Regions from separate parts of the Alteromonas sp. CNT1-28 genome, predicted to be linked through region 1. Evidence: predicted binding sites of a transcription regulator. Region 1 holds the regulator's gene; each other region holds the start of a gene.
What was found. The regulator LexA, encoded in region 1, represses DNA repair genes until DNA is damaged. The targets are predictions, from matches to a motif close to TACTGTATNNNNATACAGTA.
Positions count from the first base shown of each region.

Region 2: a site for LexA is predicted at 2,798-2,817, ahead of recN (DNA repair protein RecN). Genes of this name have one in related genera too.
Region 3: a site for LexA is predicted at 3,466-3,485, ahead of MHN02_RS17520 (recombinase RecA). Genes of this name have one in related genera too.

Region 1 covers NZ_JAKREZ010000001.1:50,292-57,181, reverse strand. Annotated here, with positions in the region: gene MHN02_RS00230 (cytochrome c oxidase subunit 3) at 1-751, opposite strand, end outside; gene MHN02_RS00225 (cytochrome c oxidase assembly protein) at 775-1,362, opposite strand; gene ctaD (cytochrome c oxidase subunit I) at 1,510-3,138, opposite strand; gene coxB (cytochrome c oxidase subunit II) at 3,148-4,311, opposite strand; gene lexA (transcriptional repressor LexA) at 4,894-5,520, opposite strand; gene MHN02_RS00205 (hypothetical protein) at 5,633-6,890, opposite strand, start outside.
Region 2 covers NZ_JAKREZ010000016.1:192,913-199,802, reverse strand. Annotated here, with positions in the region: gene tmpT (thiopurine S-methyltransferase) at 1-486, opposite strand, end outside; gene bamE (outer membrane protein assembly factor BamE) at 591-947, opposite strand; gene recN (DNA repair protein RecN) at 1,072-2,757, opposite strand; gene dps (DNA starvation/stationary phase protection protein Dps) at 3,179-3,688, opposite strand; gene nadK (NAD(+) kinase) at 3,948-4,823, opposite strand; gene MHN02_RS11995 (fatty acid cis/trans isomerase) at 4,914-6,890, opposite strand, start outside.
Region 3 covers NZ_JAKREZ010000034.1:4,836-11,725, reverse strand. Annotated here, with positions in the region: gene MHN02_RS17540 (M28 family metallopeptidase) at 1-424, opposite strand, end outside; gene MHN02_RS17535 (DUF1820 family protein) at 614-949, shown strand; gene MHN02_RS17530 (DUF885 domain-containing protein) at 988-2,739, shown strand; gene MHN02_RS17525 (hypothetical protein) at 2,742-3,251, shown strand; gene MHN02_RS17520 (recombinase RecA) at 3,499-4,248, shown strand; gene MHN02_RS17515 (DNA polymerase Y family protein) at 4,248-5,735, shown strand; gene MHN02_RS17510 (error-prone DNA polymerase) at 5,772-6,890, shown strand, end outside.

The sequences.
Region 1 (6,890 bases):
TGGTGCCAAGGGTCACATGCATGCCGTGAAACCCTGTGAGCATAAAGAAGGTGTTGCCGTAAATGCCTGACTGAAGCGTAAGCCCCAAGTCGCGATACGCATGTATGTACTCTTCTACCTGTAGGAACAAGAACCCACATCCAAGTAAGATAGTGATACCCAGCATTAGGGTTAGCTGTTTGCGTTTGTTTTGCTCTAGTCCCACATGAGCGAAGTGCAGTGTAATAGATGATATAAGCAAGATAACCGTGTTGATTGTGGGCAAACCCGCAGCACTCATTTCCTGTGTGGTAGTGCCGCCTGGCGTTGACACCAGCGGCCACATGGCCTCAAAGGTCGGCCATAAGACCTCATTGGTCATAGCGTTGTTCGATGCGCCGCCCAGCCACGGAACGGAAATAAATCTCGCGTAGTAGAGGGCGCCGAAAAACGCAGCGAAAAACATCACCTCTGAAAAGATAAACCAGCTCATACCTTGTCGATATGAACGCCCCAGCTGATCGCTGTAAAGCCCTGCCATAGATTCGTCTATTTGATTTTTAAACCAACCTACAAGCATAACGAGCAATACTGCTATCCCCGCTAAAAGGATATGACCGCCATAGCCTGTTTCACCTTTGGTTGCTTGCACCACATAATTGCCCGCACCTACGGCGATAAGAAATAGAGCAACGGCCCCTACGATGGGCCATGGACTTTGTGCGGGTACATAATATTTTTGGTATTCGTGATTCTGTACTTCGGGTTGCATTTTCTTCTCCTTACCCCTTCGGCCTATTCGCCATTTGATGGTGTTGAAGCCATAAAGGGATTCGGTGTTGTCGTTAGGTCACTGGCTCGCGCTGTGACGTCATAGAGTGTGTACTGCAAGGTAAAAAACGTAATTTCTTCAGGTAGCTGAGGGTCTACATAAAACTGCATGGGCATATAGGCTTCACTACCCGCATCTAATGGCTGCTGATTGAAGCAGAAGCATTCAGTCTTGTTCAGGTACAGTGCTGCCGTTCCGGGGGATACCGAGGGAATGGCCTGAGCTACGATATTGCTTGATGCAGGGTTTCTCACATAAAACGACACCGTATTAAGTTCGCCAGGGTGCACTTTCACGCGCTTGGTTTCAGCACGAAACTCCCACGGCATACCGGTATTTGTGCGAGTAATAAACTCGACGGTCACTTCTCGCGACTCATCAATCTCAACCGATTGATAAACCGCAGCCGTGCCTTCGGTTTTTCCGTTAATTCCCGTAACGTCGCAAAATACGTCGTACAAGGGAACAAGGGCAAAGCCGAAGCCAAACATGCCAATGACAATAGCAACAAGTTTAATAACCATCTTGTTGTTTGCGCTTTGCTGTGACATCACGTGACCTCCGGGTAAATCCATAGATGAAGGTTGGTAAACGCTTGCTTAGTCGTTTATCTCCCTCACCACCTGCAATGTGTGAATGTCATTCCCATCGGCTTTTGCCGGTTGAAAGGAATGACCTATTCACAACTCCACCTACCGTTACTTAACGACAGGTGGCGTTTCAAACGTGTGATAAGGAGCGGGTGATGGAATTTCCCATTCCAATCCTTCTGCGCCGTCCCAAACTTGCGCTGATACCGGCTCACCTTGCTTTTTGCATGCCTTGATAAGCAGGGCAAGAAAGATGAGCTGAGATAAACCGAATGCAAAACCACCCAGGCTTATCCATTTATTAAAATCAGCGAACTGCAATGCATAGTCAGGAATACGGCGTGGCATACCAGCCAAACCCACAAAGTGCATAGGGAAGAACAACACATTGACCGATACCAATGAGCACCAGAAATGCCATTTAGCTAAGGTTGTGTCATACATTTTTCCCGTCCATTTAGGCAACCAGTAATACACCGCAGCCATGATGGAAAAGACCGCGCCAGTTACCAGTACATAGTGGAAATGGGCTACAACGAAGTAAGTGTCGTGATATTGGAAGTCCACGGGCGTGATCGCCAACATTAGCCCTGACAACCCACCAATGGTGAACAGCACAATAAAGGCAATAGCGAACATCATTGGCATTTCGAAGCTCAGTGAGCCGCGCCACATGGTCGCTACCCAGTTAAACACTTTCACGCCAGTAGGCACCGAGATAAGCATGGTGGCAAACATGAAAAACATTTCCATGTACACCGGCATGCCCGTGGTGAACATATGGTGAGCCCATACAACAAAAGAGAGCAGCGCAATCGACGCCGTGGCGTACACCATAGACGCGTATCCAAACAGCTGCTTTCGAGAGAAGGTAGGAACAATTTGCGAGATAATGCCGAAAGCGGGCAAGATCATAATGTACACTTCAGGGTGCCCGAAGAACCAGAAAATATGCTGGAACATAACCGGGTCGCCGCCACCAGCAGCATCAAAAAAGCTCGTGCCAAAGAACTTATCAGTTAACACCATGGTAACCGCACCGGCGAGCACTGGCATTACCGCAATCAGCAAGAATGCCGTGATAAGCCACGTCCATACAAACAGCGGCATTTTCATCCAGGTCATGCCTGGCGCACGCATGTTAAAGATGGTCACAATCACGTTAATCGCACCCATAATGGATGAAATACCCATGATGTGAACAGAGAACACAAACAACGCTGTCGAATCGCCACTGTAAGTCGTTGAAAGGGGCGCGTAGAAAGTCCATCCAAAAGCAGGGCCGCCGCCTTCCATAAAGAGCGAGCTCAATAGAATGAGAAAGGCGCCTGGTAAAATCCAGAAGCTCCAGTTATTCATGCGCGGTAACGCCATGTCAGGGGCGCCGATCATCATGGGAATAAGCCAGTTTGCGAGCCCAGTAAAGGCTGGCATTACTGCACCAAATACCATGATAAGCCCGTGTACCGTAGTCATTTGGTTAAAGAAGTTTGGCTCTACAATTTGTAGACCGGGTTGGAATAGTTCAGCGCGGATCACCATGGCCATCGCACCACCAACTAAAAACATAATAAAGGCAAACCACAGGTAAAGTGTGCCTATGTCTTTGTGGTTAGTGGTAAACAACCAACGCGTTATCCCTTTAGGAATATGATCGTGGTGTTCATGGTCATCATGTAGGTGACCGTCATGAGGCGCAGAGGTATCTGGCGAAATAACTTCAGTTGCTTTGCTCATTGTCTGCTCCTAGTTTCCGTTTGCCACTGCGTTGACATCTTTGGCTTGAACCATATCGCCAGTTTTATTGCCCCAGGCATTTCGCTCGTAAGTGACTACGGCGGCAATTTCCTTAAGACTTAGCATTTTTCCAAACGCTTGCATGGCTGTTCCTGACTTTCCATGCAGCACGATGTCAATGTGACCTTGCTGATCTTCTAGTGCCATCTTGCTGCCTTTTAATGCCGGGAACACGCCAGGTAAACCTTCACCATTTGGCATATGGCAAGCAGCGCACGTTGCGTTGTATACTCGCTCGCCCTCTTTCATCAGTTCATCCATAGACATATTCATAGAAAGTAGACGCTGCTCTTCTTCTTTTGCTTTACGAACAATCTCTTCTTGTTCGCCCATCCACTTTTCAAACTCGGCGGGTTCTTTAGCAATTACCACAACCGGCATATAGCCATGGTCTTTACCACAAAGCTCTGCGCACTGTCCGCGATAAATACCCGGCTCATTCACCTTGGCCCAAGACTCGTTAATAAAGCCGGGGTTGGCATCTTTTTTCACGGCAAAGTCAGGAACCCACCAAGAGTGGATAACGTCGTCAGAAGTAATAAGAAAGCGTACTTTTTTCCCAGTAGGAATAACCAAGGGACGGTCGACTTCCAGCAGGTAGTTATCTGTTTTCTGAAATTTGTTTTCTATTTGCTCGCGCTGAGTGGCGAGTAAAGAATAAAACTCTACATCGCTATCCATGTACTTGTAGTGCCATTTCCATTGAGAGCCTGTTACTAACACCGTCATGTCAGGCTCAGACGTGTCTTCCATAGCAATTAGAGTATTCGCTGCGGGTACCGCCATGAAAATAAGAATAAGGAAAGGAATAACGGTCCAAGCAATTTCGACCTTCACGTTTTCGTGAAAATTAGCTGGCTTGGCACCACGGGACTTTCTATGTAGATACATTGAGGCGAACATCACGCCAAAAACTACAACCGCGATACCTACACAAATGAAGAACATCAACATATGGAGGTCGTATACCTGCCCACTGATGTCGGTAGCACCGCGTCTCAAATTAAGCGAAGAGGCTTCTTCGCTTGCTTCTTGCGCAAAAAGCAAAGGGGAAAAAAGCAAAATTGGTATACTAGAACACCATTTTGCGAAAACGGTCGTTAGTTGTTTCACTCAGCACCTCCGTAATGGCGTGGTCAAAGACGCTGATTAATTTGCGCGATGCCCTACCAAATGGTTTGCGAACGATTGACCCATAACCTCAACTTGTAAAACAAATTTAGAGTCATTGTTATTATTTTGTTAATCTCTGTATAAGAATTGCGCAATAATGTCGTGCCGTCTAGTCTTTTCTATTAAAAATTTAACGAAGTGGTTAATTTTTAATCATTTACTAAAATGGTCGCGGGGGATTTCACGTGCAAAAAGAGAAAGCCATTGCTGTGGGATGCCCTTGGAATCAAACAGGCATTTTGAACACGGGGTTAAAGTAAATGCTCGACTAACTAGTTAAGAAATCAATAAGTAATCGATTACTCAATGTCGATTTCAAACAAAATTCAAAATAAAAAATGGAAAATACTTGAAGCATTCATAGAAAGAATAACGTGAGTAATGATAAAAATAAGCGCGCAGAAAACCAACAGGTTTGCTGGGCAGGATAAAACCTAAGTTGGCAGATTGAAGAAAAAAACAGGAACAAAAGACATAAAAAAAGCGGCTAACGCGCCGCTTTTATACAAACAAGCTAAAATACTACATCCAGTCAGCGTTTCTGATCACACCCACCGCAATGCCTTCTATCGCAAAATGTTCAGTCGCCAAATCAACTTTTATTGGTGCAAACTCATCATTCTCAGCATGAAGCAATACTTCACGCCCGCGTTTCTCTAGACGCTTTACGGTGACGTCTTCATCTACACGCGCCACAACCACCTGACCGTTGTGTACATCAGTGGTGCGATGAACAGCGAGAAGATCACCGTCTAAAATACCAATGTCTTTCATGCTCATACCGTTAACGCGTAGCAAAAAGTCGGCATGGGGTTGAAACAGTGCAGGATCGACTTTGTAGTGCGATTCAACATGCTCTTGCGCCAAGATCGGCTCACCGGCTGCAACACGCCCAATTAACGGTAGGCCTTCTTCTTCTTGTGCGTCGTTATCAAGAGGGATATTGAGCTTAATGCCACGAGACGTACCAGGCAAAATTTCAATCACGCCTTTACGCGCCAATGCTTTCAAATGTTCCTCTGCTGCATTAGCAGAACGAAAGCCAAGCTGACGGGCTATTTCCGCACGAGTAGGCGGCATTCCCGTTTCTAACATGGTTGTTTTAATAAGTTCTAAAACTTCGGTTTGTCGAGCTGTGAGTGGGCGCATAAAAGACCTGTCTGTTCATACAGTTCCTGTAAGTATATACACCTAAAACTAAATAACAAGCACTTGCCGCGTCTTTTGCGATCTGCAATAGCCTACGACAAGTGCTTTCCTCTTATTTTACGAGAAGAGCCATGTTCGGGTTACTAATTTGTAACTCCAGCTCCCCATCACTATTTTGACGTGTGCGCATGCCTTCAACATTATCGAGCCCAAGTCCAGGGCTTTGCCACACCACATTGCCTTTATTATCAACCTCAACCACGCGATATGCGATGCTGTCATAATAATTGTACGAATAGTCATTCTCGTTAGGCTGGTAGATAGCGAGAATCGACTGATTAGACGACGTCGTTGGAACAGCCGCTATATATTGAGGGTAGAATGACGGTGCTATAGCGTCTTTGAGTTCTAATGCATCGCTCGCCACGTCATAAACATTGATGGTGTTGTAGTTTCTATTTAAACACGCAAATTCAAGTTCGCTATCACTATCAAAATTTACCGTGAGCAATTGGTCACAATTGGTTTCCAATTCATTCAATCCAACAAATTCACCATCCTGCATTTTATAGAGCTTGAGCGAACTATAGCCCCCAACAGCAAAATAATGCACACCGTCTTTTTCAGAGGCAGCAAGCGCATTAATTGAAAAATCGTTAATGATTGAGTCGATAAGCACCTGATTCTCGATATCAAACGCTTTAAGTCGATTGTTCTCAATAATAACTGCATCGGCGTAACTATCGTTATTTACGTCAATGGCTTCAATAAACGAAATTTCACTATTCTGATTATTGTTCAGTGTCCACTGAATAGCGTTATCTGTAAGTCTCACGACATTAAACGACGAACTATAATCCAGTGCCCCTATTAGTAACTCACCCACACCGTCATTGTTGTAGTCTGTAACGACCGGTTTGCTATAGTTATAGACATCTTCGCCAACCTCAGCACTTATCGCAAAGTTATCCTCTTTATCTACCGATAAAATCTGAATAGATGATTCGTAACTACTTGTATCGCTAACAAAGACGGCTCTTTCATCATTATCGCCATAAGGTGCCCAACCCGCGGCATGATATCTACTCGCGCGCGGCGCACCTTTTATATCTGACAAGGCATATTCACCGTTGGCATCTTGTTGCGCTACTAAAATTTGATTCTCACCAGTCCAAATAATGTCGTCCACATTGTCATTGTCTAAATCGTCAATGAGAAGTGACATGCCACTGTAAGTGTTGTGGTTAAGAGCCCACTGCTCAGAGATTTGTCCCGCTTCTAATGCAAAACCTCTAACTTGTCCCCACTGACACTCGGAGACAACCACTATTCCTTCTGTAGCTGGGCTTTCTTTACTATAGGCGATATCA
Region 2 (6,890 bases), on a different contig from region 1:
ATACTCGAAAGAAATGATTAGCTGGGGGGCGCATTGAGTAATGGCCATTAAATGCGCAGCATATTGCTCGCGAAGCGGGCTAGGCAGCGCGACTAAAGCGGCTCTATCGTAAATGCCCGTAACGTCACCTAAGTCGCTTGATGTAAGTTTAAAGATATCACCCACGTAAATGGTTAAACCGTCTTTAGCGTAAATTTTACCGTTGGAAGTAGTGGTAACGGTAGGCTCTTCACCTAGCTCTTCAAACAGCTGTATAATAGCCACTTCGCTTAGCTCAGCACCAACCACTTCACAACCCTTGGAGAGTAACCAACCAATATCACGGGTCTTTCCACATAGTGGTACAAAAATGCGCTTTAAAGATGTGCTAGGACTATCGTCGCCAAACAGAAAAGACGCATACTTTACTAAAAGTGCATTCCCTTCAGGTTCGTGAAATCCAATCTCGTTCTTTTGCCATTTACTGTGCCAAAAACTATGTTCCATATAAACCTCAAGTAGGTAAGCGATATATCTCTAAAAAAACAGACGTTTTTATGAAGGGTATTAGAAACAAAAAGGTAGCGAGAAACGCTACCTTTTAAGCAAAATTAGTTATCAAGCGGTGTATTGAAGTCTTCAGATAACTCGAAGTCACCTTCAACCGTTGTCACTTTGTTGTCTACAAAGTTAATCACCATTTGCTTTTGAAAATCTTCACCACGCTTTTTCATACCGCGCTTCATATCGTAAACGTAGTACCAAGTGTCATCGTCGAATGAGTCTTGAACAACAGGGTTACCTAGTACATAAATAACTTGTTCTTTTGTCATTCCAACGCGCAGCTTTTCCACATCTCTTTGATCAAGGAAGTTTCCTTGAGGAACGTCGATTCGATAAATCCAGTTCGAACAAGCGGTTGATGTTAGTGTGATACCAAGAATTACTAATAGGTGTTGCAACTTCATGCGTTAATTTGTCCAGTATTGCCTTTGTTAGTGTCAATGAACTTCGCTAAAGCGAATTTCGAGACTGTTTTATTGCAAGCGCGAAGGCATGCTACATTGACAACTATGACCAATCAACTGCATTTTAGTTCGATGCTGCGCTTTTAAGCAGTTCTTTTGCATTCGCTAGCGCCGATTTGGTTACTTTATCACCGGCTAATAGTCTTGCAAGCTCATCGATCCTGTCTTGCTTAGTCAGCGCCAACATCTGGGTTTCAGTACTTTCCCCGTCGGTAAGCTTGGTAACAAACAATTGATTATGTGCCTGTGCCGCTACTTGAGGTAGATGGGTAACACACATTACTTGCGATTGTTTACCTAATTTACGTAAAAGCCCGCCAACGATTGATGCTGTTGGGCCGCTAATGCCCGTATCGACTTCATCGAAAATCATAGTAGGGGTAGCGTGATGGCCGCTCGCGATAACCTGAATAGCCAGTCCTATACGAGAAAGTTCACCACCTGATACGACTTTTTCTAATTTGTCTGCATCTTGACCAGGGTTGGTAGACACTTTAAATTCTACGGTATCTAGACCTGTGCTCACAGGCTTCTTAAGTTCGTCGTATTGAATCTGAATATCCACTTTTGCGTGGGGCATATTCATTTGGCGAATTTGCACTTCAATATCTTCGCTTAGCTTACCAGCAGCACGTTGCCTGCTCTCAGAAAGCGCTTTGGTCGCGGTTAAATACGTTGCTCGTGCTTCTTCTACTTCGCTTTCAAGCGTACCTAACAGTGTTTCCTGTTCCGATAAAGCATTGAATTCTGCGGCTAGCTCTTGATGATGCTGATAAAGTCCTTCTGGCATCACAGTATGTTTACGGGCAAGTTCCATCGCCTTCGCATAGCGCGCCTCAACTTGCTGTAAGCGAAGTGGATCGATCTCTAAGTGATCGCAGTAGCTACGTAGCTCTCCTGCCGCTTCTTCTACTTGAATTGCTGCATCATTAAGCATTGCAATGATTGGCGTTAAACTAGCGTCGTGCGTCTCTAATTCGCCTAAACGTTCAATACTGCCTTGTATAACTGACAGAGCGTTGCCTTCATCGCTTTCATATAAATTGTATACGCTGGTCTGTGCTTGCTCTAAAAGGCTTTGCCCGTTACTCAGGCGTTTGTGCTCTATTTCTAACTCTTCAAATTCACCCTCTTCAATGGCGAATTCATCAAGTTCTTGAACCTGATAAGTTAACAGCTGAATTCTGTCTTCGCGCTGCTGGGCTTGTTCTTGAAGCGCCTTTAACGTGCGCTGCTTATCACGCCAAAGAGAGTAGGTTTCTCTAACTTGCACTAATATGTCGTTGTGCTTAGCGTAACCATCGACTAATTCCCTTTGATGGTCTTCTTTCAGCAACTGTAGGTGAGTATTTTGACCGTGAATGGCTAACAAAAACTGGCCTAAGCCTTTTAACTGCTGAAGTGAGGCGGGAATACCGTTGATAAAAGCTTTTGAACGGCCTTCCTTTGAAATAACTCTGCGAATAAAGCAGCTATTCTCATCTTCATCTGAGGTGAGCTCATGTTCATCGAGGAAGGCTTTAGCTAATACATTGCCGTTTAAAGAAAAGTGAGCAATGATCTCCGCTTTTGCGCTGCCTTTTCGCACCGCATTGGCATCAGCGCGCTCGCCTAAGCACAAACTTAAAGCATCAATGGCGATGGATTTACCTGCACCGGTTTCGCCGGTTATAGCAGTCAACCCGTTTTCCAGTTGAACCGATAATTGTTTTACAACAGCAAAATTTGAAATAGAAAGATGCGCTAACATAACCACACTCGAAAAAGTTGAACATGATGATATATACAGTAACTGATAATATATACAGTATTTGTGTTGTGTAAAGTTAAGTCGTAAAAAATTTATTTAAAAATAACCGATGTGGATGATAAGTTTCATAAAATCAGATATATAGATTGTTTATTGTGAAGGGGGGTTATGAGTAACCTATATTTGAACTCGCCGTGGAGGGGGAATTGAAAGAGGCTGTGTAGGTTGAAAGAACAGTAGTGAAGTGCTCCTATGAAGTAAACCGATTTCTTGAATACATGCAGAGTAGTTTGCCGTTCTGACTACCTTTGGTTTTATTAAGACAAACAGTAAAAAGGAGAGCCGAAGCTCTCCTTAATATTACAACTTTAATCTATTGCAGATAGTTCGGATTACAATCTGCAAACACAGCGAACGTATTCTATTGCTGTAACTCACCGCTGCCAGACTCAATGTGTGCGCGCACAAACCACTGAAACTGTTCTAAATCCGCAAGTTGGCCGGTAATCATATCTTCCGATACTGGGTCAATTTCACCTAAAAGCTCTAACGCTTTTCTATGGTCACCATTTACACCGTCATATACGGCATCCAGCGCCTTAAGGTGGTCAAGTACTAAACCTTTACCCAACTCATAATCGTTCCAGCTGCGACCTTCAACAATGGCTTTTGGTGTACCTTTCGGTACGCCACCTAATGTAGCAATTCGCTCTGCAATTGTGTCGGTCATTTCGCGTACCGCATCTACCTGCGGGTCCAACATTTCATGCACACCGATAAAATTTGGTCCTACTACATTCCAATGAATGTGCTTCAACGTTAACTGTAAATCTAATAGTGCAACCAATCGCTGATCCAATACCTTGATTGTTTTGGCAGCTGCATCGTTATCCATTCCAGGGGCTGTAAATTTGATATTGGTGTTACTCATGATATCTCCTATTGAATGCAAATAAGTCAGCGGGATGCGAAACATCATTTAGGCCAAATAACAAAGACCGTGTGCTGACGACTTGTTGTAATAGGTGCAACAGGTATGCCGAAAACTTATATTTCTATAAGTCTTGGTTTTCGTTAAGGAAATTAGAGAAGATTAAAAAATCTTTATTTTTCAAGCCTGTAGCAATCAAGAAAATGCTACAGGCTTATGTAATAAATGCACACGGAATCAACTAAATGGAGCAGGGAGGTTAATAAAGCTTACTACCCCAACCTAACTTTTTACGAAGTACATTGAAGTAGCTGTAGCCCTTAGGGTGAACAAGATGGAGTTTGTCTACGCTTTTGTTTATTCGAATTTCATCGCCAGGTAGCACCGGCAGAACAATATGGCTATCGCAACTTACTTGTAGCGAGTCACTATTAACCTTTGATACTTTCATCGATACCTGACTGTCAGCATCAACAACGATTGGACGGCTGCTAAGTGTGTGAGGAAACATGGGGACTAAAGTTAGCGCATCTAGCTTAGGCATTATAATAGGGCCGCCCGCTGATAAAGAGTAAGCCGTTGAACCTGTGGGTGTGGCTACTATTAATCCGTCGCTGCGCTGACTGAATACAAATTGCTCATCGATGTAAATTTCAAATTCCATCATATGGGCAACTTTTCCGTGGTGAAGTACCACTTCGTTTACAGCAGAGTTGTTACTTTTAAGCTTTTCGTGTCGATAAACTTCTACTTCAAGTAAGAAGCGCTCTTCTACTACGCATTCACCGTTAAAAATAAGGTCAAGTTGTTGAACAATATCATCGGGGTGGATATCAGTTAAAAAGCCGAGATTTCCGCGGTTTACACCGACAACGTGAATGTCAAAGCGAGCGAGCACACGTGCTGCACCAAGCATGCTGCCGTCACCGCCTACCACAACGGCAAGGTCAGCCTCTTTGCCAATAGTGACAAGGTTACAGCTTTTGAAGTTTTCGGTTTCAAGCTCTTCAGCAATACTTTCCTCAACCAATAATTTACAGCCTTTTGCCAATAAATAGTCGGCAAGAATGTTCAGGCTGTCGTGGGTTGCAGCGTGCTGAGGTTTTCCAATTAAAGCAACGGTTTGATAGGGCATGGAATGCTAATGTCCTTTCATTTCCAATGGTTGGACATTAGCATAGGTTTTTTGCAAAAGAAAAGCGTAAAACGGCACACAGCGCAAGGTTTAGCGATCTTCTAACCGATTATAGTCGAGAAGACCGCCTTCAATAGGATAGCGCTCGCTTGACCATTGCATTAATTTATCACTAAACGCCCAAAAGTTAGGGTTGGTTCGGCGCATGCCAACATCGTCGAGCAGGGCTTTGTAATCGGCTTCGCTTTTAATGGATTTAAGCTTCTCAATCGAAGACGTTATCTCTGAGGCATTGATATACCAGAATGCGTCAGGGTAACTGCCCAACAAACCATGAACTAGCGTGATGGAATCTTTAGAAGGCTCTCGGTTTTCCTCTTCTTCAAATAGGCTATTTACATTGTAATGCGCGCTATTTCTAAGGGCAGTGAATACATCAATATTGTCTGGGTTTTTGTCGTCTTGAATCACAATCATGGTAGTTTCAGGCATCAACGTCGCTTGTTGAGCAGGAAGTGAATCTAAGCGCTCTAATGCTTCGAACTGTTCAGCTGATAGCAAACGTTTATTGTAGGTTGAGGCGTTCGGTTGAACCTTGGCCAAGTATTGCGATAACAATTGATAAAGTTCTTGTTGAGGATTATCTGTTTCGAACGCTATGCCAGAAGGTTGTTCGAAACTGTTGATATCACCTTCCAAATAATCGGTAAGTTCAGGGCTTGCGTTTTGATACCAATCGTCAAGAAGGTCATGGCGGGTAGTTGGAGGAAGTAGATTAAGGAAGTTCGATTCACCTTCCATGCGCAAGAAATCCATATACAAACGGGTCAATAACTGATGGCCATAATTGCCGTAAACATCAAAGCCAGCCACAAGTAAATAGTGAATGCGCTCTAACAAGGCATAGTCAATCACCCATGCTGTTTTAGTGGGCTGGCCAACCATCCCTTTAACAACTGTGGCATTATCGAAATGACGAAATACGGTTAAGCTGGCATTGGTATTACCGCCGTCGCCATCCCATATACTCGACACACTCAAATGCTCTTCATTTTTGAATTCATTGTTCAAAAAGGTGGTTCTTGCACGCATATATTCGCCTTGGCGCTTTGCGTATTTAACCCAGTTTACCGCAAGGGCTGAGCTATCTTTTTCAGCGGGAAGGTGGAGGTTTTCTTTTTGAGAAGCGTAAAAAGCATTTACTTTTTCAGATGCTGCAATGTCTGGGTCGACAAAGAACACCCAGAATCGATCGTTAATGACGTTAAGCGCGACTTGTCCTCTGCACACGGGACCTTTGATATAACCCATAATGGTGTTTTGCGCGCGCTCAAGCATAAATCGATAACGACTTTCTACTGGCAATAAGGTAAAGGCCGTTAATGGGTTGGCTGCCACCTGGGGGTTGTATGATGGCAATGTTTCTACAGAAAATTCTGCGTCGACAAACCACGATTGCCATTTATCCATCAGTGTTTTATTAATGGCGTACGCTTGATGTGTTTTACTCACAATAGTTGAATGCACTGGCTGTAGACGATAGTAAACGCGCTCGACCTCCGGGTCGTCGAAGGGTCTGCGAGTAGCAATAATATCTAACGCTTGTCCGGGTGGTGTACGCGAGCGCACTAGATTAAAAAACTGAGGCGTTTTACCTTTTTCTGAAATATCTTCGAAATAGAGGTGAGACGTAAACAAGTGTTCGTAAATATAGCGTGCGGAAAGCTGCATCTTGTTGCTATCCCCATTAAGCCATACTTCCAAATCAGTTATGTTCTCATTCAGTTCTTGTGAGAGCGCTTTGGTTAAAGGTAACGGCGCACCATGGTTTAACCACTGAATGAGTGTAGAGTGCTCTGCATCCGACAGGGCTGGCAGTGCGTAGGGCATGCCTCCCAGGGGCTGGCCTGCTATGTACCCGCCCATTTCATCTATTGTTGGGCATTGGTTTTGTCGATTTAAGCTTATATCGAAATTGTCACCTAAATGAGCGGTGTTGGGCAAAGGGTGCTGTTTTTTTAGCAAAAGCATTTGCGCTAGCACCGAAGATTGGGTCGGCGAAGCGTT
Region 3 (6,890 bases), on a different contig from region 1:
TGCCGTAGCCCACAAAGACCATTTCACCTTTTACATTAGCTTCAGTGCTAAGCAAACTTGGGCTAGCTAAATACTCTTTCGGATAATCAAACTCGACGGTTTCGCCGTTTTGCGTGAAAGTAAACTTGGGAGACTCTTGAACCAGATTCGCTTTGCGAAACGCTACGTTTTGCATGTAGCCGTCTGTACCCGCTGGCTTCAAACCATATTTAGCAAATTCGGTCGCAATATATAGCGCCGCAATTTCATGGCCACGAGAGCCCGTGTCACGACCTTCAAGCAAATCATCTGCTAGGAAAAACAGGTGCGATTTGATTCGCTGTGTATCAGGGTTAAAAGCATTGTCTGTCGATGCGTGGTTATGGGCAGTAGCAGCAAAGGTCATTGCTGTCATTGCACTACCTATAAGGAGTTTTTTTATCATTCTAATTTCACCATATAACTAAGTGTGCATCATGGTAACGCAGTTAATAGGCGGAATACCATTAAACTGCTTACGTTTACCATGTGTTTCCTACCGTTGCTCGCATTTTATGAGCAAGGTAAAATTGCCAGTCGCATGCCGGCTCAGCTTCCGGGTGTTTTTATATTTTTTTAGTGAAGAGCAGCATCTATGTCAAAAGACGACATTCTTTACCGCGTTCAGTTCATCAGCAACGGTGAGCGCTATGAGTTATACGTGAAAAGCCTTATGCAGGGCGCTTTGTTTGGCTTTATCGAGATAGGTGACTTTGTGTGGGATACTCACACAAGTGTTGTTGTAGACCCTAGTCATGAAAGGTTGAAAACCGAATTTTCTGAAGTAACAAAAACTTATGTACCGATGCACAACATTTTGCGCATTGACGCCGTAAATAAAAAAGGTTCAGCCAAAATTACTAAATTAGAAAATAAATCTGATAAAGTAACTGCTTTCCCTAGTCCAATATATACACCAACGAAAGAGTAACCGCCGGGTCATTCCGGTGAAGGTTGCCGGAGACCCTTATGTATCGCTATGTTTTAGCAGCATTATTATTTATTTGCAGCGTTAGCTCATCTGCAAAGGACCTTAACGATGAAAGCTTGTATCAACTACTTGATGACATTTGGCAATACGAGCTTTCGGTTTCCCCGCTTCTAGCTTCTCGCGAAGGCGATACTTCACTCGCTCACGTATTACCAGACAACTCTCCCAAAGCCCTGAAAGCACAAAATGAACAATGGCGTACTTTTCAAAAGGCCTTAAGTCAGTATAAAAAAGAAGACATCTCTACTGATGCTTATATTGCCTTGCTGATGCAACAATATCGTTTAGCTAACTATGTGGACGAATATACGTATCGCGCGCATTTAGTGCCGATCAATTCAGAATATGGCTTTCACGGTGCAATGGCCTCGCTTCCTAATTTATCCACCTTTAAGCGCGTAGAAGATTATCAGGCCTACATTAGCCGCCTAAATGCGCTTAAGCCTTATTTTGACCAACAAATTGCGTATATGAAACAGGCGCTAAAAGAAGACTACACGCAGCCTAAAGTCGTGCTGAAAGGGTTTGAGAACTCGGTGGCGTCATACATTGTTGAAAATGCCGAGGACAGTGGCTTTTATTCTCCATTTACCCGTTTTCCAGAGTACTTTACTGCCGAGCAAAAATCAGCGCTAACGGAGCAAGGCAATGCTGCCATAACCAGCAGCGTATTGCCTGCGTATCAAATGTTCTACGACTTCATGGTAGATGAATACATTCCTAATGCCCGTGAAGATATTGCCGCGAATAACTGGCCTGATGGCGTGGCGTATTACGCCAATAGAGCCAAGCATTACACCACCACGGATATGACGCCTCAGGAAATCCATGATTTAGGGTTGTCTGAAGTAAAACGCATTCGCGCGCAAATGCAGCAAATTGTGGATGAGCTTGGCTTTGATGGCGACATTAACGAATTCATTACGTTTTTACGCGAAGACCCGCAATTCTATGCCACCAGCGCTGAAGATTTACTAAAAGAGGCGTCGTTTATTGCAAAGAAAATGGACGCAAAACTTCCTTCGCTCTTTGAGTATCTGCCAAGAACACCCTACGGTGTAGCGCCTGTACCAGACGCTATCGCGCCCAAATATACAACGGGCCGTTACATTCATCCCAGCCGCGATGATCAGCCAGGATATTACTGGGTAAACACGTATGCCCTCGATAAGCGCCCTTTGTATGCATTGCCTGCACTGACCTTACACGAAGCAGTGCCTGGCCATCACCTTCAAATATCGTTGGCAGCAGAGCTTGAAGACTTACCTATGGTACGTCGTAACACCTATATTTCAGCGTTTGGTGAAGGCTGGGGTCTGTACTCTGAGTTTTTGGGTATTGAAGCAGGTATTTACGAAACGCCGTACGACAACTTCGGTCGCTTAAGCTACGAAATGTGGCGTGCGTGTCGCTTGGTTGTGGATACCGGTATGCACACGATGGGCTGGAGTCGTCAACAAGCGGTTGATTATATGATGGAAAACACCGCGCTTTCAGAACACAACGTAAATACTGAAATAGACCGCTATATCTCTTGGCCAGCGCAAGCCTTGTCTTACAAGATTGGTGAAATCAAAATTAAAGGCCTTCGCAAGAAGGCAGAGAAAGCATTAGGCGAGCGTTTTGATGTGCGTAAATTCCACCGCGCCGTGTTAGAAAACGGCTCAGTTCCATTGTTTATCTTGGAGCAAAACATCAATACGTTTATAGAAGAACAAAAGGCACAATAAACATGATCGTTGCATTTGGTGTTATTGGATTACTTATCCTGTTTTTAATTTACTTTGTGCTGCGAGCGCAGAATTTACAGAAAGAGCTGGCGCTATTGCGTCACTCGAATAAACAGACCAACAACAAGGTTACGTATGCTTATCGCAACCTTGTTCTTGTTACAGATGCGTTGGAGAAAAATCTTACTGCGCGTATTGAAAGCGCCTATAAAAGCCGCCTTATCGACCAAACTCAATACAATGCGCTGCACCCGCTTATGCGCAACTTTTCGACTATCGTCATGGCCTGTTGTGAGAAAGGGATGTCATTTGAGGAGTCACTGAATAAGGTGCTGCTTAATGAAGAAGTGACGCTTGAGGAAATTCGTGAGGTGGTGAAAGCACTCCCTAGCAACGTACGTATGGTGTGGTCAAAAAATACGGCCGACGGCTTCATTGCTTTTTGCCAAACCGTTACAGCAACAGTAAGTGGCACGACTACAAAGGCTCAAAAAGAACCATCTGAAGAGTAACATTTTACTCTATGTCTCTCGTTAGCGCTTATACAGCGCTAACTGTATGGCAGGGTCGTCTGCTTTGCTATGTAGTAAGGCCTGCGACCCTAGCCATGTTCCCACTCTTTTAAAAGTTTAATCTTTTTACCTTTCCAAACTAATCAGTAAGTTAGCGTTTAAAACAACAAGTCAAAAACCTTTTGTCTTGAAAAGGGTTATTGCGGCACTATAATACTGTATAAAAATACAGTTTATTTTGAGTGCCATGAATAAATCGTTATCCGTGCTTAATAACCACCCGCATATTTGGCGGGCCAGAGATCAGAGACAAAGTGAAACCAAGTTTTCACTGGGTTTTCCGCGTCTGGATAAAGCACTTAACGGTGGCGTTACATCTACAGGCCTTGTCCGTATCTCTTCGTTAACCGGCATGGGTGAACTTTCACTCTTTAAACAGGTTATATGCCAACACCGTACGCATAAGCTGGTGGTATTTATTAACCCTCCCGGGCTACTACAGTCGCCGTGGTTAGAAAATTTGGGGCTTAAAGCGCAACAAGTGCTGGTAGTAAAACCAGGTTCTGAACAAGAGTCGTTGTGGGCAGCAGAGCAATGTTTAAAAAGTACGGCTTGCCACTGCGTAGTGCTGTGGAGTAATGCTGTAAATCAAAAAGAAGCGCGACGCCTGCAGGTAGCGGCAACGCATAATGATGCGCTGTGCTTACTGTATACTCCACCGCAACAGCAGGCCTCACAGTTAGGTTACCCGAAGGCCAGCTCAAGTGATTCACAAGCCAACCTGTCGAATGAAAGCGACAGTGCATTACCCATTACGTTGGATATTGCGCTAAAAGGTAAACCCCACGCTTTGGCGGTGAACATACGCAAGCAGCGTCATGGGTGGCCCAAAGATAACATTGTTATATCCCATCGGTGGACCCCCGACAATCACGCCATTAAATGGGCCATGGCACACAACACGCTTTCCGATCAGGCATTACACTCTGTGAGCTAATGATGCTGTGGGCTTATATTCATTGCTATCAACTTACTTTAGACAGCCATATCAAAGCGGCTAGAAGTAAGCGTGCACATAGCCAATTGCCGAAGCACGAAACTAACAACCAGTATTCAGCGTTAGCGTCGAATACTCCCGTTGCAGTGTACTGCAGTAAAACAAACAAAATTACGCAGTGTAATGATATTGCGAAAAAAGAAGGCATTGAAATTGGGCATGGGCTAGCTCAAGCGGCGGCGCTATGCCCTTACGTACATATTCTGCCTTTCAGTGAAGAAGCCGAAAAGCATATGCTGACGCAGTTAGCCCATCGGCTTTACCCACTGGCTTCTGACATCGTATTAGACAACCACATTCACTCGAATAGTGTCAGCGGTCTGGCAGTAAGGCTAGATAACCTAACTCATTACTATGGCGGCCATACGCCACTGTGGAAAACATTAACTCAAGCTCTGGCTGAAGCAAATATTCGCTATCATTTTGCTAGCGCATGGACAATTGAGGCCGCAAAAGTATTAGCGCTTCATAAATTTAATACCTACTTGCATACATCCGATGACATAAAAAAAGCGCTAAGTACGTGCCCGCTTTCTATTACGGCTCTATCACCTAAAGTCATTGACTCGTTGGCAAGGGTGGGCGTTTCCTGCGTACAACAGCTGTTGGCAATGCCGGTACAAGAACTGGGTCGGCGCTTTGACAATAACACTATTATGTATCTTACTGCGTTAAGGGGAGAAACCTTTCCACGGGTTACGTTATTTAGGCCTTTGGAGCACTTCGATAACTTTATCCTATTGCCTTTTGATATTGAAAACACGCAGCATCTAACCCCTTTTGTCAGCCAGCAGTTTGAGCATTTGTCTCACTATTTACGGGCAAGAAACTTATATACATCCAGCATCAGTGTACATATTCATTTCAGAGAAGCACCTGTAATGGATATTAATATACGTTCGGCACTGCCTCAGTCTTCAGTACAAAGTTGGCTGCCCTTGTTTAGTCTTAAAACTGAGAATCTGGTGTTGCCTGAGCCAGCTACAGCCATTGCGCTTACCTGTCAGCAATTTGAAGAAATGGATACGCAGAATGGCGACTTTTTTAGCGACAGATTTAACGATATTGCACAAAAGCAATTAATTGGGCGCTTAAACGCGAAGCTAGGCGATAACAGTACGTTTCAACCTCGCGCTGCCGACAGCCATCAGTTTGAATATATGACGGTGACGGAGTCGAGCACCGGTAACTGCACCCGTAATTATGCTTATAGCAGTGACATTACGCCCACCTTCACTTTTGATGTACCTAAACCGCTTATTCAGGCTACCCAAATTTGCTTTGGCCCCGTGCGATTACATAGCGAGTGGTGGCATGACAGCCCAACAAAGCGTGATTATTTCATCGCCCAAACTGAGCAATGCGTAAAGCTTTTAGTGTTTAAAGATGAAGAGAGCCGCTGGTGGGTGCAGGGCCTTTTTTGCTAGCGGTATGCGGTTAAAGAAAAAGGTAAAGGCAATATCATGAAATACAGTGAGCTCTTTTGCCAAAGCAATTATAGTTTTCTTTGCGGTGCCTCTTCCCCCGCAGAGCTTGTTACCACGGCTTCTTTCCTTGGTTACGACGCACTTGCCATTACCGATGAATGCTCAGTAGCGGGAGTGGTACGGGCTTTCGACGAAATTAAGCATCAGGGCCTACCGATTACGCTTATTGTGGGTAGTTACTTTGTATTTGATGACACTTTATCTTTTGTGCTGTTGTGCCCGAACAAAGCAGCCTATAGCGAACTATGCCGAATTATTACTAACGCGAGGCGTCGCTCTGATAAAGGTGAATACCAACTAGCTGAGTGGGACTTGCGTACCATTCGCCATTGCAAATTCATTTGGCTACCAAGCGGCAAAGAAGCTAAAGACAAGCATTGGGCTGAATGGCTGCAAAAACACCCGAGCATTGATGCCTATATTGGCGCTCAGCGCCTATTAGACGGAAGGGATCACCACAGGTTTGCGCATTACAATCATCTGCAGTCTGCCTATCCTTTTCCTGTTATTGCCTGTACAGGTGTACTCATGCATCACGCTGACAGACTGCCGCTTCAACATGTATTGCATGCTATTAACGTGCATACCAGTGTAGACAAAATAGGTCGGGATGCGTTGAGTAATGCAGAGCGTAGTCTGCGAACCGTACAAAAAATTAAGAAGCTTTACCCTGAAAAATGGATTGCCAATACCAATGCCCTTGCTCACGGATTCACATTTTCTTTAGAAGAGCTGCGCTACCACTATCCTGCGGAGCTTGTACCTGAAGGGTATACGCCCACTTCGTATTTGCGGGAACGTGTAGAGGCCGGTATAAAAGTGCGCTTTCCTGAAGGTATAACCCCTGATATTCGCCAAACCATAGAAAAAGAACTTACGCTTATTGCCGAGCAAGAGTATGAGTATTTCTTTTTAACCATTTACGACATTGTTCAGTTTGCCAAGCGACAACGTATTTTGTATCAAGGGCGCGGCTCTGCGGCCAACTCGGTAGTGTGCTATTGCTTGGAAATAACCGCAGTAGACCCAAGGCAAATAAGTGTGCTGTTCGAGCGTTTTATTTCCAAAGAGCGTAACGAACCGCCAGATATTGAT